DNA from 3 places in the Mesorhizobium sp. CNPSo 4688 genome. Region 2 is predicted to be linked to each of the others. Evidence: riboswitches for the same ligand, from Rfam matches in the RefSeq annotation. Region 2 holds a riboswitch; each other region holds the start of a gene.
The links. A riboswitch is a leader RNA that binds a small molecule or an ion and turns the genes downstream of it on or off. The one in region 2 is predicted to bind thiamine pyrophosphate.
Positions count from the first base shown of each region.

Region 1: linked by a shared signal. The riboswitch ahead of thiB (thiamine ABC transporter substrate binding subunit) and the one ahead of thiC (phosphomethylpyrimidine synthase ThiC) in region 2 are both predicted to bind thiamine pyrophosphate.
Region 3: linked by a shared signal. The riboswitch ahead of AC04SH_RS22780 (YkoF family thiamine/hydroxymethylpyrimidine-binding protein) and the one ahead of thiC (phosphomethylpyrimidine synthase ThiC) in region 2 are both predicted to bind thiamine pyrophosphate.

Region 1 is NZ_JBWLUY010000002.1:38,259-43,955, forward strand. It holds gene thiQ (thiamine ABC transporter ATP-binding protein) at 1-624, opposite strand, end outside; gene thiP (thiamine/thiamine pyrophosphate ABC transporter permease) at 621-2,198, opposite strand; gene thiB (thiamine ABC transporter substrate binding subunit) at 2,380-3,387, opposite strand; TPP riboswitch at 3,431-3,545, opposite strand; gene AC04SH_RS03215 (thiamine diphosphokinase) at 3,710-4,366, shown strand; gene AC04SH_RS03220 (ABC-F family ATP-binding cassette domain-containing protein) at 4,368-5,697, shown strand, end outside.
Region 2 is NZ_JBWLUY010000015.1:26,478-32,174, reverse strand. It holds gene thiS (sulfur carrier protein ThiS) at 1-182, opposite strand, end outside; gene thiO (glycine oxidase ThiO) at 151-1,146, opposite strand; gene thiC (phosphomethylpyrimidine synthase ThiC) at 1,143-2,978, opposite strand; TPP riboswitch at 3,082-3,198, opposite strand; gene queE (7-carboxy-7-deazaguanine synthase QueE) at 3,440-4,177, opposite strand; gene queD (6-carboxytetrahydropterin synthase QueD) at 4,174-4,530, opposite strand; gene queC (7-cyano-7-deazaguanine synthase QueC) at 4,530-5,228, opposite strand; partial or broken gene AC04SH_RS25865 (phasin) at 5,571-5,690, opposite strand.
Region 3 is NZ_JBWLUY010000011.1:258,149-263,845, forward strand. It holds gene AC04SH_RS22750 (hypothetical protein) at 1-273, shown strand, start outside; gene AC04SH_RS22755 (DUF982 domain-containing protein) at 289-597, opposite strand; gene AC04SH_RS22760 (DUF1236 domain-containing protein) at 801-1,130, shown strand; gene AC04SH_RS22765 (hypothetical protein) at 1,222-1,425, shown strand; gene AC04SH_RS22770 (DUF2934 domain-containing protein) at 1,513-1,752, shown strand; gene AC04SH_RS22775 (hypothetical protein) at 1,875-2,240, opposite strand; TPP riboswitch at 2,434-2,546, shown strand; gene AC04SH_RS22780 (YkoF family thiamine/hydroxymethylpyrimidine-binding protein) at 2,537-3,145, shown strand; gene AC04SH_RS22785 (ABC transporter permease) at 3,338-4,231, shown strand; gene AC04SH_RS22790 (ABC transporter ATP-binding protein) at 4,228-5,016, shown strand; gene AC04SH_RS22795 (ABC transporter substrate-binding protein) at 5,013-5,697, shown strand, end outside.

The DNA of each region.
Region 1 (5,697 bases), on a different contig from region 2:
CATGTCCTCGCCGATGCGTCGCGCGTCTTCCGGCTGATGCGTGACGAACAACACCGTCATCGCCCGCTCGGCATGGACGCCGGCCACGAGGTCGAGCATGTCGTCGCGCAGTGCGGGCCCAAGCGAGGCGAACGGCTCGTCGAGCAACAGCACCGGCCGATCGCGCACCAGCACGCGGGCGAGCGCCACACGCTGCCTTTCGCCGCCGGAGAGTTCGCGCGGCAGGCGCTTTTCCTTACCGGCAAGGCCGACACGGCTCAGGGCCTCGGCGATTGCGGCGCGGTCGGTTTGCGTCAGGCTAAGCGATGGCGAGCGGCCGAGGCCGACATTCTTCTCGACCGAGAGATGGGCAAACAGATTGTTTTCCTGGAACACCATCGACACCGGCCGCGCCGACGGCGGCCTGGCGCTGACATCGGCGCCGCCGATCAGCACGCGGCCGGATTGCGGCGTCTCGAAGCCGGCCACCAGGTTGAGCAGGGTCGACTTTCCCGAACCGCTCGCCCCCATGATGGCGGTGATTTTCGAGGCAGTGAACTCGACATCGAACAGGAACGGCGTCTCGCCATAGCTGAACGCGACCTGGTTCAGCCGCACGGCCGCGCCTTTGTTGGCGGAATTCACGATCTTTCTCCCCGTCCCAGCCAATCCGCGGCGACCACCAGTGCGAGGCAGACCGCCCCGAGCAGCAAAGCCAGCCCGGCAGCGTCGGCTGTGCGGTAGCTGCCCATGCGCGCCAAGAGGAGATAGGGCAAGGTCTGCACCGAATCGCTGCCGAACAGCGCGATGACGCCAAGATCGCCGAGCGACAGCGCCATGGCGAAGGCAAAGCCGGTGGCCAGCGGCCGCCGCAGCGACGGCCAATCGACCAGCCGCAGCCGGTTCCAGCCCGAAATGCCGAGCTGTGCGCACAGCTTTTCATGGCGCTCGCTTGCCGCATCATAGGCCGGACGCAGCGCGCGGATGGCGAAGGGCATCGCCATCACCGCGTTGACGGTGACGACCATGACCGGCGCGATGGCAAAGACATCGCTGATCGTGCGCAGCAAGAGAAACCAGCCGGCGCCGATGACGATGGGCGGCACGACGAGGACAAAGCCGGCGCCGGTGTCGGTGGCATGTTCGAGCAGTGAGCGGGCGCCGCCACGGCGGTGTAGGGACAGCGCCCGGCGCGCCATGATCAGCGACAGCGATAGCGACAGCGATAGCAGCGCCGCCAGCAGGCCGAGACCGGCGCTGGTCAGCGTCGCCTGGCGCACCGCGCTCTCGCCGGCCAGCCGGCCGAGATCGGCGCCAAGGCCTGAAATGAAGGTGGCGGCCATCGGCCCGGCGACGAACAGCAAGGCGAGCACGATCAGGGCCGCGTTGAGCGCCGTTTCAGTTGTGCCGGCCGAGAGATAGCGGCGCGGCGCCACGGGCAGGTTGGCGTCGCCGGTCACATTGGCGCCAAGCCGCGTCAGCGCCAGCACGACGGCAAAGGTCAGCGCAATCTGGAGCAATGTCAGCGTCACCGCCCGCGCGGGATCGAAGTCGAAGCGCAGCGCCTGGTAGATGGCGACCTCCAGCGTCGTCGCCGCCGGCCCGCCGCCGAGGATGAGGACGATGGTGAAGGAGGTGATGCAAAGCATCAAGACAAGGCCGGCGACGCCCGGCAAAGCCGACCGCAGCACCGGCCATTCGATCAACCGGAAGGCCGCGCTCGCCCCCATGTCGAGTTGGCTTGCCAGCCGCCATTGATCGGCAGGCACCGTGCCCAGCGCTTCGAGGAACAGCCGCGCCGCCAGCGGCAGGTTGAAGAACACATGCGCGACGAGGATGCCCGACAGGCCGTATATATCAGGCCAGCTTTGGCCACCGATCGCGGCGAAGTAGCCGGCCCGGCCATAGAGCGCCAAGATGCCGAGTGCCGCGACAATGGCCGGCAAGGCCAGGGGCACGGTGAACAGCTGGAGGATGAAGCCACGGCCCAAGAAGCGCGGATGCCGCGACAGGGCGCGGGCGACGAAGAGCGCTGGGGCGACGGAAAGCAGCGTCGAGAGTGCCGCCTGCCACAGGGTGAATCGGGTGACGCGCAGGAGATAGAGATCGAAGGCGGAGGCAGCACCGCGGAGGTCGTGCGCGCCTTCGAGGATGAGGCCCGCGAAGGCGCCACCGATCAGCAGCGCGATTGCCGCAAGCGCGACAATGCCGGCGGCGATGCGGGGGTCAGAAGGTGCGCGCTTTCCACCCTCCCCCTTGTGGGGAGGGTCGGGGCGCGGATGCCGCGAAGCGGTATCCGCGAACCGGGGTGGGGGGGAGGCGGTAGTCAACGTTGCAACCCCCACCCCGCTCCGCTTCGCGGATCGACCCTCCCCACAAGGGGGAGGGTGAAGACCGCCGTCACTTGCTCATCACCGCCAGCCATTCATCGACCCAGGCCTTGCGGTTGGCCGCAACCTCTTCCGGGCTAAACAGCAGCGTCTTTGCCGGCTTGACCAGTTTGTCGAAGGCCGGGTTGAGCGGCTTGTCGGTTTTCCCTGCCGGGAACATCCAGTTGGTCTCGGGAATGACATTCTGGAATTTCGGCCCGGTCATGAAGGCCAGAAACTTTGCCGCCAGCGGGTTCTTTGCCCCGGTGGTGGTGATGCCGGCAACCTCGATCTGCAGGTATTCGCCTTCCTCGAAAGACGCCGCCTGGTAGCGCTCGGTGTTCTCGGCCACCATGTGGTAGGCTGGCGATGTCGTATAGGACAGCACCATCGGCGCCTCGCCCTTGGTGAACAGGCCGTAGGCCTCGCTCCAGCCCGGCGTCACCGTCAGCACCTTCGGCTTGAGCTTCGCCCAGGCTTCCGGCGCCTTGTCGCCATAAACCGACTTGACCCAGAGCAGCAGGCCGAGACCCGGCGTCGAGGTGCGCGGGTCCTGGATGACGATCTTGTCGGCGGCATCGCCTTCGACCAGGTCCTTCAGACTCTTGGGCGGGTTCTTCAGCTTTTCGGTGTCGTAGACGACGGCGAAATAACCGTAGTCGAAGGGGACGAAGGTATCGTCACTCCAGCCGCCCGGCACGCTGTTCTCAGCCACCGCGCCATGCGGGACAAACAGGCCGGAGGTCTTGGCTTCTGCGGTGAGGTTGGTGTCGAGGCCAAGCACGATATCGGCCTTGGTCGACGCGCCTTCCAGCTTGACGCGATTGAGCAGCGCAACGCCGTCGGCGACCGAGACGAAATCGACGCTGCAGCCGCATTCGGCCTCGAATTCCTTCTTCACCGCAGGACCCGGGCCCCAGTCGGCGGTGAAGCTCTCGTAGGTGTAGACGGTGAGTTTGTCCTGCGCGGACGCAGGGCTTGCCAAAAGCGAAACAGCAAGACCCAGGGCTGGGACAAGATGGGACAAAATCATGCGCATCGGCGCCTCCTTCATTCGTGTTGACAGGAATTGAGGCGTCGGGCTGTCCGAAGCGTCTAATCCCTCCGCCGGTACAAGCCGGATCAGGTTCAGCGGGTTGGCGAGACTGCCTCTCAGCCGGTCCGCTAAGATCGCGTCCGGCACCCCGTTAGAGCATTTCGACACATAGGCCCGGCCAAGGTGCCACGCAAGCGGAAGTTTGCCAGAGCATGATCCCGAAAAGTGGGAACCGGTTTCCGGAAAAAAGATCATGCTCCAACAAAGAGCGGAGGCGAGGCCCGGCCTTCCGTTTCGCCGGCGGGGCTGGTAAGGGCCACCGGATATGAGCACATTCACCATCCTGCTTGGCGGCGATCTCATCCGCACGCCGCGGCTCGACCGCCAGGTCGAGGGCTCGCGCATCATCGCCGCCGACGCCGGCATCGGCCATGCCCGGATGCTCGGCCTGATGCCGGAGCTATGGGTGGGCGACTTCGATTCCGTGCCGGCGGACCTGCCCGCCGATCTCGCCGCCGTGCCGCGCCAGGTATTTCCGCCGGAGAAAGACAAGACCGACGGCGAGCTGGCCATCGCCGCCGCACTGGAACGCGGCGCCACCAGCCTTGTGCTGGTCGGGGCTTTCGGCGGCAAACGCGCCGACCATGCGCACCTGCATCTGGCGCTCAGCCTGCGGCTGGCCGAGGCCGGCACGAAAGTGTTGTTGACCAGCGGCGCGCAGGAGGGGGTGCCCTTGCTGCCCGGCAAGGCCGGCTTCGACTATGCCGACGGCACGCTGTTTTCGGTGCTTGGCTTTTCCGATCTTTCGGGCCTCACCGTTTCCGGCGCCAAGTGGCCGCTCGACCATGTCGAGGTCGCCTTCGGCTCGTCGTTGACCATCTCCAACGAGGTCAAGTCCAAGACCGGGGGCGGCCTCGAAATCGCGCTCGGCCATGGCCGCGCCCTGCTGCTCGCTCATCCCTACCCCTTGCCTGAAAGCTGACATGGCCCCGCCACTTCTCAACCTCGACGGGATAAAGCTGACCTTCGGCGGCACGCCGCTGCTCGACGGCGCCGAACTCACCGCCTCCGCCGGCGACAAGATCGCGTTGGTCGGCCGCAACGGCTCCGGCAAGTCGACGCTGCTCAAGATCGCCGCCGGGCTGATCGAGCCGCAGGACGGCGAGGTGTTCCGCCAGCCTTCGGCGACGGTGCGCTATCTCCCGCAAATGCCCGACATGGAGGGCTTTGCCAATGTGCGCGCCTATGTCGAGGCCGGGCTCGGGCCTGCCGACGATCCCTACCGCGCCACCTATCTGATGGAGCATCTCGGCCTCATCGGAACCGAGAACCCCAACGACCTCTCGGGCGGCGAAGCGCGCCGTGCCGCCCTTGCACGTGTGATGGCGCCGGAGCCCGATATTCTGCTGCTTGATGAGCCGACGAACCATCTCGATTTGTCGGTCATCGAATGGCTGGAAGAGGAACTCGTCCGCACCTCGTCGGCCCTGATCGTCATCTCGCACGACCGCCGCTTCCTCGAACGCGTATCGCGCGCTACCGTCTGGCTCGACCGCGGCCAGACCCGCCGTCTCGACAAGGGCTTTGGCCATTTCGAGGAATGGCGCGACCAGGTGTTGGAAGAGGAAGAGCGCGAACAGCACAAGCTCGGTCGGCAGATCGTGCGCGAGGAGCACTGGCTGCGCTATGGCGTGACGGCGCGGCGCAAGCGCAACATGCGCCGGCTCGGCGAATTGCAGACCATGCGCCAGCGCTTTCGCGGCCATCGCGGCGCCGAAGGTACCGCGACCATGGTGGCCAGCGACGCCGCCGAATCCGGCAAGCTGGTAATCGAGGCCAAGAACATCGAGAAGAGCTTTGGCGACCTCACCGTGGTCAAAGGCTTCTCGACCCGGATCCAGCGCGGCGACCGCGTCGGGCTGGTCGGACCGAACGGCGCCGGCAAGACGACGCTGTTAAAGATGCTGACCGGCGAGATGAAGCCGGATGTGGGTTCGGTGCGACTCGGTACCAATCTGGAAATCGCCACGCTCGACCAGAAGCGCGAGTCGGTCGACCCAGCCGAGACGCTGGCGCAATACCTCACCGACGGGCGCGGCGAAAACCTTGTCATCAATGGCGAGCAGCGCCATGTCGTTTCCTACATGAAGGATTTCCTGTTCAAGCCGGAGCAGGCACGCACGCCGGTGCGCGAGCTGTCCGGCGGCGAGCGGGCGCGGCTGCTGCTGGCGCGCGTGCTGGCGCGGCCGGCGAGCCTTCTGGTGCTCGATGAGCCGACCAACGATCTCGACATGGAAACGCTGGAACTGCTGC
Region 2 (5,697 bases):
GGCGAGAGGATTTCAATCCGGTCGCCGTCGCTCAACTGGAATTCCGCCCGGTTGGCTTTGTGCACCAGGTCGCTGTTGACGGCAGTGGCGAGCCAATCGCCCTCATAGTCGAGCGCGGCAAGCAGCTCCGCCAGCGTGGTTGCGGCAACCTCATGCGCTTCGCCGTTGACGATCAGGTTCATGAGCAAGTTCCTTGTCTTGATTGAAAACCAGGTCGGCAGCCTGGCGCGCCATGGCGGGGGCGAGGAGAAAACCATGGCGATAGAGTCCATTGATCGCGACGGTAGTTCCACGTGCCTCGACGCGCGGCAGGTTGTCGGGGAAGGCTGGACGGACGCCGACACCGGTTTCAACGATCTCGGCCTCGCCAAAGGCCGGATGGAGGGCATAGGCGGCACCCAGCAGCTCCATCATGGAACGCGCCGTGACTGGTCCGGCGGACTGGCTCTCAATCATCGTCGCGCCGATCATGAAACTGTGGTCGGTGCGCGGCACTGCATAGAGCGGAAAGCGCGGATGCAGCAGCCTGATCGGGCGCGACAGCGAGATATCAGCGGTGCGCAGGATCAGCATTTCGCCGCGAACGCCGCGCAGCCTGTCGTTGCCCGTCGCCGTTCCCTTGCAGTCGATCTGATGATCGAAACCGGAAAGCTGATCTGCGTCGGTGCCGAAGCGAAATTCGACGCCCATGGCTGTGAGCTTTCCGTGCAGCGCCACTATCGCCTGGCGTGGGTCGAGATGGGCCTCGCCGGGGAAGAAAAGGCCGCGCCGAAAGCGGCCGGCGAGATCTGGCTCCAGAAGCGCTATTTCGTTTTCATCGACACGCCGGTACCCTGACGTGCGGCTGGCAAACCGGTCGAGTTCGCCCGCGTCGCGCGGGGACGCGACGACCAGTGTTCCGGCCCGTGTCACCTGGCCAGGCGTTGCCGCCTCCCACCAGTCGGCCGCGCCGCGTCCAAGGTCCAGAACCGGCTGCTCGGCGCTTTCACGCTCGCACCATGGCGCCAGCATGCCGCCGGCAAACCACGACGCATTGCCACCGAGGCCATGCCGGGTCTCGACGACCTTGACCGTCGCGCCGCGGGCGGCGAGTTCGAGGGCGGTGGTGAGGCCGGCGACGCCGGCCCCTTTGACCAGCACCCTCATGATGGCGTCTGCACCCTTGCCATGAGTGGTGCACCGGTATTGTCCCCCGGCACATAGAGATCGCCGCCTTCGCGATATTTCGCCGCCATCGCTGCCATGCCTTCCTTCTGCGCCTCGGCGCGGATGTCGTGGGAAATGCGCATGGAGCAGAATTTCGGCCCGCACATCGAGCAGAAATGCGCCAGCTTGTGCGCCTCCTTGGGCAAGGTCTGGTCGTGGAAAGATCGTGCGGTTTCGGGATCGAGCGACAGGTTGAACTGGTCCTCCCAGCGGAACTCGAAGCGCGCGCGGGAAAGGGCATCATCCCTGACTTTCGCCGCCGGATGCCCCTTCGCCAGGTCGGCTGCATGCGCTGCTATCTTGTAGGTGATCACGCCGGTCTTGACATCGTTGCGATCGGGAAGGCCGAGATGCTCCTTCGGCGTGACGTAGCAGAGCATGGCGGTGCCGAACCAGCCGATCATGGCAGCACCAATGCCAGAGGTGATGTGGTCATAGCCGGGCGCGATGTCGGTCGTCAGCGGTCCAAGCGTATAGAAGGGCGCCTCACCGCAGACAGCGAGCTGCTTGTCCATGTTCTGCTTGATCTTGTGCATCGGCACGTGGCCGGGCCCCTCGATCATCACCTGGCAATCCTTCGCCCATGCGATCTGCGTCAGCTCGCCGAGCGTTTCCAGCTCGGCGAATTGCGCGGCATCGTTGGCATCGGCGATGGAGCCGGGGCGAAGGCCGTCGCCGAGCGAGAAGGACACATCGTAGGCGCGGCAGATGTCGCAGATCTCCGCGAAATGCTCGTAGAGGAAGCTTTCCCGGTGATGGTGCAGACACCATTTGGCCATGATCGAGCCGCCGCGCGAGACGATGCCGGTGACCCGGTCAACGGTCAGCGGGACGTAGTGCAGCCGCACGCCGGCGTGGATGGTGAAATAGTCGACGCCCTGTTCGGCCTGTTCGATCAGCGTGTCGCGGTAGACCTCCCAGGTCAGGTCCTCGGCAATGCCGTTGACCTTTTCGAGCGCCTGGTAAAGCGGCACCGTGCCGATCGGCACCGGCGCATTACGCACGATCCATTCGCGGATGTTGTGGATGTTGCGGCCGGTAGACAGGTCCATCACCGTGTCGGCGCCCCAGCGGATGGCCCAGACCATTTTTTCGACCTCGTCGGCCATCGACGAGGTGACGGCGGAATTGCCGATGTTGGCGTTGATCTTGACCAGAAAATTGCGCCCGATGATCATCGGCTCGCTCTCTGGGTGGTTGATGTTGGCTGGAATGATCGCTCGCCCGCGGGCCACTTCGTCGCGCACGAATTCGGACGTGACGAAATCGGGAATAGCGGCGCCGAAGCTTTCGCCGTCGCGCTGCAGCTTGCCGCGCATGATCTCGCGTCCAAGGTTCTCGCGAATGGCGACGAACTCCATTTCGGGCGTAATGATGCCGGCGCGCGCATAGGCGAGCTGTGTCACCGCCTTGCCGGCCTTGGCCCGGAGCGGCCGGTTGCGGACCGGAAATTCCGGCGTCAGGCGCTCGCCCGCCGCAAATCCGTTGTCTTCCGGCCGCACATGACGGCCGTCATAGGCTTCGACATCGCCACGCGCCGTAATCCATTCGTGGCGATGCCGGGCAAGGCCCTTTTCGATGCTGGTTTCGACAGCCGGGTCCGTATAGGGCCCGGATGGGTCGTAGACCGTTACGGGCGGCTCGCCGGCCGTCGGGTGAACAGAGATTTCGCGCATCGGCACTGCGATGTGCGGATGGAGGATACCGGGCTTATGGATTTTGCGGGAGGCAGGCAGCGGTCCCGTCGAAACGGCGGGGGTAAAGGCATTCATTGTGAGGCTCCTTTGCTCATGCATTGGAGACCCAGTTCTGTGCCGGAAGGATGAAAAGACGCTTTTGCGGGCCTGCCGAAACAGGACCTCGGGCGTGAACTCCCGCAAAGCGCTTGCACCGTCCCTACGCCAGTATGAACTGGATCAGGTTCAACGGGTCACTGCGCCGCGAAAGCTAGCAGTATCTCAGCCCCTTGCCGGGACTCCCCTGGTGAATGCGCCGAATTGAACGGGCCGGCGCCAGTTTGTCAAGCGCCTTCGGCCAGCCGTGGTGAGAGGCGACCGATCAAACCCAGGCGGAAAGACGCGCACGTATCGACAGCAAGTCACGCCTGGAGGAGCGGCGGAGCGCCCACGACAGGCGAGCCATCACCCGGATTCGAAACCCTTTTTCAGCACGGCATTTTCGGGGCTTTCTGAAACGGCGTTGCTGCCCGTCATCGGCAATCCCTCCGCGTGGACTAGACGCCCCGTTTGTTTCCCCACAACAGAACATGAAGCTGCGGCAGTACACGCGCCTCGAACCACCTGTCGCGGGTTACCTTTTCGACCAGCCATTCCATGCGTTTCATCACACCAGCCATGTCGATGAGCGCGTCTTCGTGACCGGGAGGCGGCGGCGTGTGATTGCCGGGCTGTAGATAGACGGGCAATTGCGGGTAGCGCGCCGCCGCGTCCTTCGCGTAGGCATAGTCATCGTCATCGAAGACGACGAGCTTGAGCGCCATCTGCGGCTTGTCCAGCGCCGCCTCGACGCAGGCGTCGAACGCGGCCCAATCTGTCGTCATTTCACTTGAGGGCGGCTTGGGGCTGAGCACCAGCACGTCGAGATTAGCGAACCATTGCTTCGGCACCGAACCTTGGGTTTCCAATGCAAAACGGTAGCCCTCGCCATGCCCGCGGTCGATCAGCGGGCCAAGCGGCTGGATAGCCGGATTGCCGCCCGACAGCGATACCATCACGGGCTGACCGCCGGAAAGCGCTATGACCTTTTCCCAAACCGCGTCGGGAGACATCATCTCCCAATCGTGGCGGAAGCGACTGTCCACCGCATGCAGGCTGTCGCACCAGGAACAGCGATAATCGCACCCGCCGGTTCTTACGAACACCGTCGGCAAGCCGATCAGCATGCCTTCGCCCTGAATGGTCGGCCCAAAAATCTCGCTCACGCGGATTTCGGGATGCAAGGGGCAAGTCATGGCCGGTATTCCGCCCAGGTTTTCGGCGTCTCGCTTACCCGCACGGCGGAGGTTTGTGGTAGCCGCACCTTGCACCAGTCGTAGAAGTGCCTGGCCAGACACTCCGCCGTGACACGGTCATGCCCCAGCACGTCGTTAAGATGGCGATGGTCGAACGTCCCATCGATGTAGTGCTTGAGCGAAGCCAGGTCTTGGTAGTCCCGCACAAAGCCATGTTCGTCCAGTTCGCCACCTGAAAGCTCTACTACGACGATGTAGTTGTGGCCGTGTAGACGCGCGCACTGATGATCGTGTGGCAAGGAGGTGAGCTGATGCGAGGCCGAGAAGTGGAACTCTTTGGTAATGCGGAACATCACGCGCTCCTGGTCTGGACAGCGTGGAGCCAGAAGTCCGCGTCCTCATAGTCTGTCGGGTCGGCAATGCCGGCCAGATCGAATGCTTCGCGCCGTTCGACGCATGTCCCGCAGCGACCACAATGACGTTCGCCGCCCTTGTAGCAGGACCAAGTCGCCTCGAACGGTGTTTGGTACTTTGCCCCCTCGCTGACAATGTCGGCCTTCGACATATTCACATACGGAGCGTAAAGGCGGATATCGGCATAGCCTGCGAGCGCATGGTTCTGCATCGTCTGAAACGCGTCGATAAAAGCGGGCCGGCAATCGGGATAGATGAAATGATCTCCGCCATGGACGGCAGTGGCCACCGCATCGGCCTTCTGTGCTGCGGCAACACCGAAGGCGATAGCCAACATGATGGCATTCCTGTTCGGCACCACCGTGATCCTCATGGAGTCTTCGGCATAGTGCCCGTCGGGCACGTCCACATCATCAGTCAGTGCCGAGCCGCTCAGGCTCCGGCCGACATCGCGGATATCGACGATCTGGTGCGGAACACCCAGCCGTTTGGCGCAGATGGAGGCAAAGCCGAGTTCCTTTTTGTGTCTCTGGCCGTAATCGAACGAAAGCAGGCCAATGAGTTTCTGCTCGGTCGCCACCTTGTGCGCGAGCGAAACAGAGTCCAATCCGCCGGAGCAGATGACGAGGGCATTCATGGTTTGAGTCCTTGTTTTGACCGGGTAAGGCTGCGACCGGAGATTTCTCTGCGCTCCCAGTACTCCACGAAGCCGGTTTTGTGAATGGGGTGGAACGCGATTGAGGCGCACGAGGCCGACGTCAATGCGACGCGGTCGGGCACAGATGGAAGAAGCCCGGCGCGAGGTGTCGGTCTTGTCTAATGTGGCCGTAGATGAGGGGCTGACCTTGGGTCTCGGGTCGCCTAAGCAATCAGGCGGCCTTGCGTTCCTTGAACCCCTTCTCAAAGGCATCCTTGAACGGCTTGACTCGATCTGTTTGCGCACGAAAGCAGCCTGCAGTTCGAAGAACTCGGACGGCGACTTCACGGCGACCAGGGCCTCGAGGTGCGTGAAGCTGGCTTCGGCATTGGCTTGCAGAGCGGCAATCATCTTCAGAAGCATGTCGTTGCTGGCGGTCTTGGCTAGTTCAATGGTCGACATGAAAGCC
Region 3 (5,697 bases), on a different contig from region 2:
GCGCTGCTGGCACTTGCCGGCCCTGCCGCCGCGCAAGACAGCGGCGAGGGCACTCCTCCCGTGCCTTGCCAGGCGCAGCCCCAGGATGGCGGCCAGCAGCCGCCCCTGGCCGATGACGGCAGTGGCAATTCGACCGCCAATCTTGGTTCTTGCGGCGGCGTCCTCCAACCGCCGCCCAGCGGTGACCAGGGCATGACGCAGCCGCCGCCGGACCAGGGAAAAACACCGGTGATCAAGCCCGGCGAGGTGCCTGTGCAGCCACCGAAGCAATGACCTTGCTTGAGGTCTCTACAGTGTGGACCGGGGCCGGCCAGTTCCAGCCTTGGCCAGGCGCAGCGCCGTCACCGGATCAATGCCGGTCCAGGCAATGCCGGCCGTCTCCGTAAAGGCTGTGAACGCCCGCCGCGCCTGGTCCTTGGTCACGTGTCCAGCCCTTGCCATTTCGCAGGCCCTCAGCGCCGTTTCGTAAATCTTGCCGCGCCTGGCGTGCGGCCATTCCTGAAGAAAATTCTGCATCTCGGCCAGCGTGGTGATGTCGCGTCGGGAGCCGGCGCCGACGGCAATTGCCACCGGATTTTGCAGCGGCATATCGTCCATTTTGAAGGTCTCCTGAGGATCATCCTCTAATGCGAATCATGCCTGTGCGTTCCAGCAGCAATGGAACCGATCAATTAGTCTCCACTTACGGAACTAGACCGTACCGGAGGCGTTTGTCTCCAGGAGCCCGCCAATTTGATCCGTGTTGTTTTCGCCTCGTGCGGGAGCTCGGCGGAGCTCGCCAACAACGACAGGAGACGAAGATGAAAACCGTCCTTATTCCAGCAGTCGCCGGGCTCGCCATGATGGCAGGTCTCGGTGTTGCCGTGGCCGACGAGGTCATTGTCACGCAGCCGGCGCAGCAGCAGGTGATCATCACCCCTGAACAGCGCACGGTCGTGCACCAATACGTAAAAAAACATCCGCTGGCCTCGGTTAGTCTTCTCGGCGTTGAGTTGAATGTCGGCTCCGCCTTGCCCGACACCGTCGAACTGCAGGAGGTTCCTGACGTTCAGTACAGATATGCTGTGGTCGACAACCATACAGTGTTGGTCGATCCCAGCACGCGCAGGATCGTTGAGGTGGTCGAATAACGCTGACCACAACTGACCGAACCACCAATACGGCCCTGTCGTTCATCCCAAAAGGGGCGGCAGGGCCGAATGATGAAAGGAGCATTACCCCATGTTGCCGCATGTCGAGACCAACGTGGCGGCGTGTTGCGACAAGCTGTTGGCTGAGCGCAGCACCGCGCTGTTGTCGATGAGGGAAGCGATTGAGCTGCTGCGGGAGCGCACCGGCACGGATCGGTCGGATGCCGACCTCGCCGGGCTGATCACCAAGAAAGCGGCGCTGCTCGGCGTTGCGATCGTTTCCGATCCGCATTGAAAGCACACTCAAGACGCCGGCTCAAATTTCGGCTAATGTTTTCGTGGAATCTGGACCCAACCATCGGACCCAACCACGGAGGCTTAAGTGACGGACGACAGACAGGACCGCATTCGCCAGCGCGCACATGAGATTTGGGAACAGGCCGGCCGCCCAGAAGGCGCGCATCAGGAGCACTGGGAACAGGCCACGGCCGAAATAGATGGTGCGGCCGCCAAACCGAAGAAGACGGCGAAGAAGGCTGCTGCGAAGCCCGTCAAGGCCGACGCCAAGCCCAAGGCTGCAAAGCCGGCGGCCGCAAAGTCCGGCAAAGCCAAGTCGAAATAGGCAAGGGCAGAATTCGCCCGGGCGGCCTCGTTCTGGATGTCGCCGTTCGGCGCACCCGGGTCCGACGAATTGCGCCCCCAACGGGGAGCGCAATTCATTGCGCATGAAGATCGCGTGATACCCTATGCCTCCCAGGCATAACTCGACAGGGCAAAGCGGATACCGGCAGCTGTCATGACCAGTTCGCATTCGGTGATCTGGCGCAGGTGGCGCAGATAGCGCGCCACCGTCTGCGGCAGCCAGCCGGCGCAGGCTTCGACATAGGCGCGGCTGTGAACGAGCGTGCCGGTCGACAGCCTCTCGTCCTTCTCGGCAATCACTTTCAAATATTGGCGGATGAAACGAATATCGTCGGCGATGTCCTGGCTGGCCATTCGCCATGCTCCGGCAACGCGTTCACGCTGGTCGAGCGACAAGGGCGGCAGCAGCGGCAGCGACAACAGCGGGCGGGAGAGGTCGGCGAAGGCGGCATGGTTCGCTGTGCTCACGGAATTCCCCTTGTTGAAAGGAAATATCGTACTTTATGTACGATATTTCGTCAAGGATGACGCGTACAATTTGAACGAATTCAACTTTCGAAATGATGCGGATTTTCCTGAAGCCAAGAAACCTGGCCCAACACACTTCGCGATGACAGTCGAAAAATGCTCTTCCCCAATGCCTCGAACAGTGCTTTAACCCGCCCATCCACAGGGGTGCTCCGTACGGTCGGGGCTGAGATGAGGGCGGCAAGCCTTCGGACCCTAAAGCTGATCTGGATAATACCAGCGGAGCGAGGCGGGCGATGTTTTCCGGTGCACAGATTTCCCTTTATCCCATGACCGACGATTTCGTCGGCGTCATCCTTGGCGCGCTCGGCGCGCTCGATCCCTGGCGCGACCGGCTGAGGATCGAGACCGACGACATCTCGACGCTTCTGGTCGGGCCGCCCGAGGTGTTGTTTCCAGCCATGCGCGACCTGTTCGTGGCGGCCGCCAAAAGCGGCAAGCACTGCGTGCTTTCGGCTGCAGTTTCACGCGGTTGCCCGGGTGAGCCCGACGATCCGATCTGCCGCTCCGACGAGACCGGCGGACCCGCCATTGCGCTGGACGAGCGCAAGCTCGCCGCGATCCGCGCCGTCCAGGCTACGCCATCGACCGACCAGCCGGTGGCAGCACAGTTCTCGCTCTATGTGATGGGCACGGGCGACCATATGGACGAGATTTATGGCTGCATCGATTTCCTGAAGCAGTCCGGCGTCTTTGAACGCTCGAAGAACTTCTGCACCAAATTGCGTGGCGATGCCGGCGCGGTGTTTGCAACGCTCACTGAGGCCTTCTGCCGCTTCGGCCCGGGCGCCGGCCACGTCACCCTCGACATCACGATTTCGGCGAACAGCCCGAGCGCCGTCTGAGCCGCGTCTTTGCGCGCGCCGTTGAGGGAAATTGTCGTGGCTGTTTTGTCCAACCCATTGCGTGGGGGAGATGCCTCCGCTTCTGATCAGCGAGGCGGAGTGGAATCTTCTGCGATTGACGAAGGCCGCGATGCCAGCGAATCTCCCCCCTCGAGGGGGAGATGGCCGGCAGGCCAGAGGGGGTCCGAGCGCGTGGAGCGCCGACGTCCTCCTCGCGTCGGTAGGGCGTGGGCGCTCTATGCGAGACGACCCCCTCTGTCGCCTTCGGCGACATCTCCCCCTCAAGGGGGGAGATTCGCTGGCATCGCCAAGGCCATCCCCGCAGCCATCTCCTTCGCCCTGCTCCTTGCGGCCTGGGAGCTCTACGCCCGCTATGGCGGCGTCACGCATGGCATGCTGCCGGCGCCGTCGCGCGTGCTGCTGCAGGCCTGGGAAAACCGCGGCGCCCTTGCCGACAACACGCTTCCCACCATCCGCGCCACATCAGCGGGCTTCGCCTGCTCGTTGATTGCCGCCTTCGTGCTTTCGGCGCTGGTGGATTTTCTGGCCCCGCTGCGCCGAGCGCTCTTCCCGCTGCTGATCGTCAGCCAGACCTTGTCGCTGGTCGCCATCGCGCCGCTCATAGTGCTGTGGTTCGGCTTCGGGCTGATGCCGAAAATCCTGCTCGTCGCACTGGTCACTTTCTTCCCGATGATGGTGGCGCTGGTCGAAGGCTACGCTGCAACGAGCAAGGAGATTGCCCAGATGCTCGCCGCCATGGGGGCAGGGCGCTGGCGCATCTTCTGGCTGGCGCGTTTGCCTTCGGCGCTGCCCTATTTCTTCGCCGGGCTGCGCATCTCCATCACCTATGCCGTGGTCGGCGCGATCTTCGCCGAATATGCGGGGGCGGCGAAGGGGTTGGGCATCTACATGCTCAACGCCAAGAACAATTTCCGCCCCGATCTGGTGCTCGCCGCGGTCGCCGTCAGCGCGGCGCTCACGCTTGCTTTGTTCGGCCTTGCGGTGCTCATCCAGCGCCTCGCAATGCCCTGGGAACATGCGGGGAGCGAGAGCCGCGACCGCAAGCCTTCGGGAGAGAGCCAATGACACGGCTCGAACTCCGCGATATCAGCAAAAGCTTCGGCGCGCTGGAGGTGCTCGCGGGCATTTCGCTCCACGTCGCGGCCGGCGAGTTCGTTTCTATTCTCGGGCCCTCCGGCGCCGGCAAGTCGACACTGTTCCAGCTGCTGACCGGTGCGCTGAAAGGCGAGGGCGACATGCGCTTCGACGGTGCGCCACTCGACGACCATGGCCGCCATTTCGCCTTCATGCCGCAGCGCGACGCGCTGATGCCGTGGCGGCGCGTCATCGACAATGTGACGCTGGGGCTGGAGGTGCAGGGCATGAAGCGCCGCGAGGCGCGCGAGCAAGTCGCGCCGCTGTTCGCCGAATTCGGCCTTGCCGGTTTCGAGCGCGCCTGGCCGGCAGAGCTCTCCGGCGGCATGCGCCAGCGCGCCGCGCTTTTGCGCACAGTGGTGCAGCAACGCGACATGCTGCTGCTCGACGAGCCCTTTGGCGCGCTGGATGCGCTGACACGCGCGGCCATGCAGCGCTGGCTGGAAGGCATGTGGCAGCGTCATCGCTGGACGGCGCTGCTGATCACCCATGACGTGCGTGAAGCGGTGTACCTGTCGGACCGCATTTATCTCCTGTCGGCGCGGCCGGCCCGCATCATCAGCGAGATTGCCGTGCCGCTGCCGCGCCCGCGCGCCGCCGGCAGCGATGCCGCGCGCCAGGCCGCTGCGCTCGAAGCCGAAATCCTCGACACGCTGCTCAATCCTGGGACTGACCGAGCTTCGTTCCCGCAGACCGCTCAAAGGAGATCATCATGACCAAATTCACCCGCCGGCAAGCCTTGCTGCTGACGCTGGCCGCCGGACTGCCGCTGGCCTCGCGCGCTCATGCGGCTGCGCAAAAAGTCACCGTCGCGCTCGACTGGACGGTCAACACCAACCACATCGGCCTGTTTGTTGCTCGCGACAAAGGTTTTTACGACGAGGCCGGGCTCACCGTCGACATCCTGCCTTATGGCGATACCGGCGCCGGCACGCTGGTTGCCAACCGCATCGCCGATTTCGGCATTGCCGGCGTCGGCCTGTTCACCCAGCGCGCCGCCGGCGCCGACCTCAAGGCGGTTTACGCCGTGGTGCAGCAAGAGACCGGCCGGCTGGTCTTCAACGCGGATCGCAGCGAGATCAAGAGCCCGAAGAATCTCGACGGCCTGACCTATGGCGGCTTCGGCAGCGCCTGGGAAAACACGCTGATCTCGACCATTATCCGCCACGATGGCGGCAAGGGCAGTTTCGAGACGGTGACGCTCGGCACCTCGGCCTATGAGGCGCTGGCCAACGGCTCGGTCGATTTCACGCTGGAAGTCTCGACCTGGGAAGGCGTCGATGCCGAACTGAAGGGCATCAGGCAGCGCGGCTTCCGCTATGCCGATTATGGTGTGCCCGACGAGCACACCACCGTCATCTGCTCCAGCGATGCCTATCTCCAGGCAAACCCGAAAG